DNA from 2 places in the Streptomyces sp. CA-106110 genome. Region 1 is predicted to be linked to the other one. Evidence: riboswitches for the same ligand, from Rfam matches in the RefSeq annotation. Region 1 holds a riboswitch; the other holds the start of a gene.
What was found. A riboswitch is a leader RNA that binds a small molecule or an ion and turns the genes downstream of it on or off. The one in region 1 is predicted to bind glycine.
Positions count from the first base shown of each region.

Region 2: linked by a shared signal. The riboswitch ahead of gcvP (aminomethyl-transferring glycine dehydrogenase) and the one ahead of gcvT (glycine cleavage system aminomethyltransferase GcvT) in region 1 are both predicted to bind glycine.

Region 1 covers NZ_JBNJNB010000001.1:4,207,754-4,210,137, forward strand. Annotated here, with positions in the region: gene ACQEXA_RS19385 (enhanced serine sensitivity protein SseB) at 1-29, opposite strand, end outside; gene ACQEXA_RS19390 (AAA family ATPase) at 96-770, opposite strand; glycine riboswitch at 937-1,050, shown strand; glycine riboswitch at 1,051-1,162, shown strand; gene gcvT (glycine cleavage system aminomethyltransferase GcvT) at 1,234-2,352, shown strand.
Region 2 covers NZ_JBNJNB010000001.1:9,612,544-9,614,927, forward strand. Annotated here, with positions in the region: gene ACQEXA_RS44265 (DNA polymerase IV) at 1-373, shown strand, start outside; gene ACQEXA_RS44270 (PRC-barrel domain-containing protein) at 484-855, opposite strand; glycine riboswitch at 970-1,065, shown strand; gene gcvP (aminomethyl-transferring glycine dehydrogenase) at 1,243-2,384, shown strand, end outside.

The DNA of each region.
Region 1 (2,384 bases):
TCCGCGGGAAGATCCGCCGGGAAGTCCATCTGCCTACCGCCTGCTCAGAACCACTGCTGTGGCCCCAAAGGCTAGCGTCAGGGCTACGGGGGCGGTCAGGCCGCGAAGTCGATGCGGCGCAGGACGTCCGCCGCGTCCCGGTCGAGCAGCACCACCGAGCCGCAGCCCTCGGGCAGCCGGCCCTGCTCGACGGCGCGCAGCAGGCGGCGGGTGGCCCGGCGGTGCTTGACGAACGCGTACCGCGAGACACTTCGGCCGCGCTCGTACTGTCCCGCAAGGGCCGTGTCCGGGGGGACGTCGAGCAGGAGCAGATGGAGTGTGCCGCCGCGGCGCCGGGCCTCCCGGGCCAGCCAGCCGCGCACCCAGGCCTGGGTGCCGCAGTCGTGCACGACGACCCCGGTGCCCGCGCGCAGGGCGCGGCGCAGACCCGCGTAGTGGGCGAGACGGACCAGGGGACGGTAGACCCCGTACGGCAGGAAGCGGGCCACGCGCGTGTCCCAGCGGTCGCGGGTGTCCTGGGAGTCCACACGCACACCCCGCACGGCGCGCCGCATCAGCGTGGACTTGCCGCTGCCGGGCAGACCGGTGACGGCGACGAGGTCGCCCGCCGAGAAGGTGAGCCCGTGCGGGCTGCGCCCCGCGCGGGCGCGCAGATCCCGGATCACGGCCTTCCGCCGGGGTCCGCGGGCCTCCCGCGCCGGGGTGCCGGGCTGCCCGGGCACCGCGATGCCCGAGGTCGCGGCATACGCCGTGGTCCTGTCCACTGTCATCGCCCTCCCTTGGTCAGGAAGTCACTCCCCACCGAGTGTAAAGAGAAGGTAATGTGCGCGTCTCGCGATTTCGTTCGCGTACCGCCACAGGCCGGTTCCGGATGCGGCCCTGCCACCATCGGGCGATGCGTGCAATGATGTGCGCGCCAACTGCATACCGGCCGCTTGAATCCGCGCGGGAGAGTCCCGGGTACGCGTACGTCCGCCGTACGTCCGTCCGGGCGCCGAAGGAGCAAGTCCCTCCCTTGAATCTCTCAGGCCCCGATACCGCGCGGGCGAGGCACATCTGGAAAGCGAGCCGCTTCGGACGGCTCCACCCAAGGTGCAAGCCGTGACGACCCGCCGCGGGAGTCATGGCGAACCTCTCAGGTTCCGATGACAGATGGGGAGGAACGACCTCGCCCTCCCCCACGCTCGGCTTCGCTCGCGCCGGGGGACCCCCATCGCTTTGGGAGCACAACCGATGAGCAGCAGCCCCCTGCGCCGCACCGCCCTCGATGCCCGGCATCGTGAGCTCGGCGCGACGATGACCGACTTCGCCGGCTGGGACATGCCCCTGCGGTACGGATCCGAGCGCGACGAGCACATCGCCGTCCGGACGAAGGCGGGCCTCTTCGACCTCTCGCACATGGGCGAGATCACCGTGACCGGGCCCCAGGCCAACCGGCTCCTCGACCACGCCCTGGTCGGCAACATCTCCTCCGTCGGCGTCGGCCGGGCCCGCTACACGATGATCTGCCAGGAGAACGGCGGCATCCTCGACGACCTGATCGTGTACCGGCTCGGTGAGCAGGAGTACATGGTCGTCGCCAACGCCTCCAACGCCCAGGTGGTGCTGGACGCGCTCGTGGAGCGCGCCGCCGGCTTCGACGCCGAGGTGCGCGACGACCGCGACGCCTACGCGCTGCTCGCCGTCCAGGGCCCCGAGTCGCCCGGCATCCTGAAGTCCCTCACCGACGCCGACCTCGACGGCCTCAAGTACTACGCGGGTCTGCCCGGCACGGTCGCCGGCGTCCCGGCGCTGATCGCGCGCACCGGCTACACCGGCGAGGACGGCTTCGAGCTGTTCGTCGCCCCCGAACACGCCGAGAAGTTGTGGCAGGCGCTGACCGAGGCGGGCGCGTCCGTAGGCCTCATCCCCTGCGGGCTGTCCTGCCGGGACACGCTGCGCCTGGAGGCGGGCATGCCGCTGTACGGGCACGAGCTGACCACCTCCCTGACCCCCTTCGACGCCGGTCTCGGCCGCGTGGTGAAGTTCGAGAAGGAGGGCGACTTCGTGGGGCGCGCCGCGCTGCTCGAGGCCGCGGAGCGCGCGGAGCAGAACCCGCCGCGGGTCCTCGTCGGGCTGGTCGCCGAGGGCCGTCGCGTCCCGCGCGCCGGGTACGCGGTCGTCTCCGGCGGCGAGGTGATCGGTGAGGTCACCTCCGGCGCGCCCTCCCCCACGCTGGGCAAGCCGATCGCGATCGCCTACGTCGACGCCGCGCACTCCGCGCCGGGCACGCCCGGGGTCGGGGTGGACATCCGGGGCAGCCATGAACCGTACGAGGTCGTGGCGCTGCCGTTCTACAAGCGCCAGAAGTAGAGACTGGGCCGGGGGCGGGCGTGGCATCCCAC
Region 2 (2,384 bases), 5.4 Mb from region 1:
CGACTACACGCAGGAGGACCTGTTCGCCCAGGCTCACCTGGCAGCGTCCGAGGCGGGCGGGGACGATCGCGCGCAGGCCGAGGAAGCGGTACCGGAACCCGCTGAGCAGGAGCCAGCGGCGCCCTCGGAGCACGTCTGGCGAGCAGGTCAGGACGTGCGCCACCCCGAGTACGGGCACGGGTGGGTGCAGGGCAGCGGTCTCGGCCGGGTGACCGTACGGTTCGAGACGCCGGACTCGGAGCCGGGGCGGGTCCGTACGTTCCGGAGCGACGACCCGGGCCTCGAGCCGGCGGATCCTCTGCCGCTGGTGTCGCGAAGCCCGGAAGTCGCGGATCCTGATCCTGGGACGGCGCCGTCCGGGGCGGAAGCATGACGGGGCCACTTCAGGCCCGGGCCGTCATGGCCGCCCGCCGGGGCGAGTGAGGTCCGCCAAGGGCACCGCGCTCCAGGATGGCCGACGCGGGTTGGTTCGGACGGGCGGTCTCAGGTCTCCTCGGTCCCCGCGAGATGCCCGAAGTCGCGGTCGTGCGCGGGCGGCGGTGAGGCCACGTCCAGACCGTAGTGGTGGTAGAGCTGCAGCTCCTGCTCGGGGGAGAGATGGCGCCCGACGCCGAAGTCGGGGGCGTCCTTGATCAGGGAGCGCTCGAAAGGCACGTAGAGGGCCCCTTCGACCAGCTCGCTGGGCTCCAGGGGGACGAACGCGTCCCTGCCGAACAGGCCCGTCCGTATGGCGGCCCACTCCGGTACTCCGGTCGCGTCGTCGAGATAGATCTCGTCGATCGTGCCGATCTTGTTCCCATTGCGGTCGAACGCCTTGCGGCCGATCAGATTCCGCGGATCGATATCGGTCTTCACGGTCCCTCCAACTGGTCGCAACGCATCCGTAAGCACTACAAAAGAGCACAATGAGCCAGGCGGCCACTCGAAGGTTGTCTTGTTGCTGCCGCTGGTAGTCTGGCAAGCGGCTGCTGACCCCGTGCGGGAGAGTCCTCCGGAGTGAACCGGAGGCGCCGAAGGAGCAAACCCTCCCCGGAATCTCTCAGGCACACGTACCGCACGGACGAGGTCACTCTGGAAAGCAGGGCGGGTGTCGACGGCTTCCGCTCTCACCGACGGTGAAAACCGGAGCGCCCTCGGGCGGACCGGTGAAGCTCTCAGGTTTGAGATGACAGAGGGGGAGGCCGTCGGGGTACCCGCGCCGGGGTACCCCTCGAAGGTCGCGTCAGACCAGGAGGCCTCTGCATGACCGCCCACCGCATTCCGCTGTCCGAGCTCGAACGGGGGACGCCCTTCGAGCAGCGCCACATCGGGCCCGACCAGGAGGCGCGGGCCAAGATGCTCGCCCAGGTCGGCTACGGCTCCCTCGACGAGCTCACCGCCACCGCGGTCCCGGATGTGATCAAGAACGCCGACGCACTGGACCTTCCGGGCGCCCGCACCGAGGCGGAGGTGCTGGCTGAGCTGCGCTCCCTCGCCGACCGCAACCAGGTCCTCGACTCCATGATCGGTCTGGGCTACTACGGGACCTTCACTCCGCCGGTGATCCTGCGGAACGTGATGGAGAACCCGGCGTGGTACACCGCGTACACGCCGTACCAGCCCGAGATCTCCCAGGGCAGGCTCGAGGCCCTGCTCAACTTCCAGACCATGGTCGCCGACCTCACCGGCCTGCCGACCTCCGGTGCCTCGCTGCTCGACGAGGGGACCGCCGCCGCCGAGGCGATGGCGCTGTCCCGGCGTATGGGCAAGAACAAGAAGGGCCTGTTCCTGGTCGACGCGGACGCGCTGCCGCAGACCATCGCGGTGATCCAGACCCGTGCGGAGCCCACGGGCGTCGAGGTCGTCGTCGCCGACCTCAGCGACGGCATCCCGGCCGAGGTGGCCGAGCGCGAGATCAACGGCGTACTGATCCAGTACCCGGGCGCCTCCGGCGCCGTCCGCGACATCAAGCCGGTCATCGAGCAGGCGCACGAGCTGGGCGCGGTCGTCACCGTCGCCGCCGACCTGCTCGCGCTCACGCTGCTGACCTCGCCCGGTGAGCTGGGCGCCGACATCGCCGTCGGGACCACACAGCGCTTCGGCGTGCCGATGGGCTTCGGCGGCCCGCACGCCGGCTACATGGCCGTGCACGAGAAGTTCGCCCGCAGCCTGCCGGGCCGGCTCGTGGGCGTCTCCGTGGACGCGGACGGGCACAAGGCCTACCGGCTCGCCCTGCAGACGCGCGAGCAGCACATCCGCCGCGAGAAGGCGACGAGCAACATCTGCACCGCCCAGGTGCTGCTCGCCGTGATGGCCGGGATGTACGCCGTCTACCACGGCCCCGAGGGTCTGCGGACCATCGCGCGCCGTACCCACCGCTACGCCGAGATACTCGCCGCGGGTCT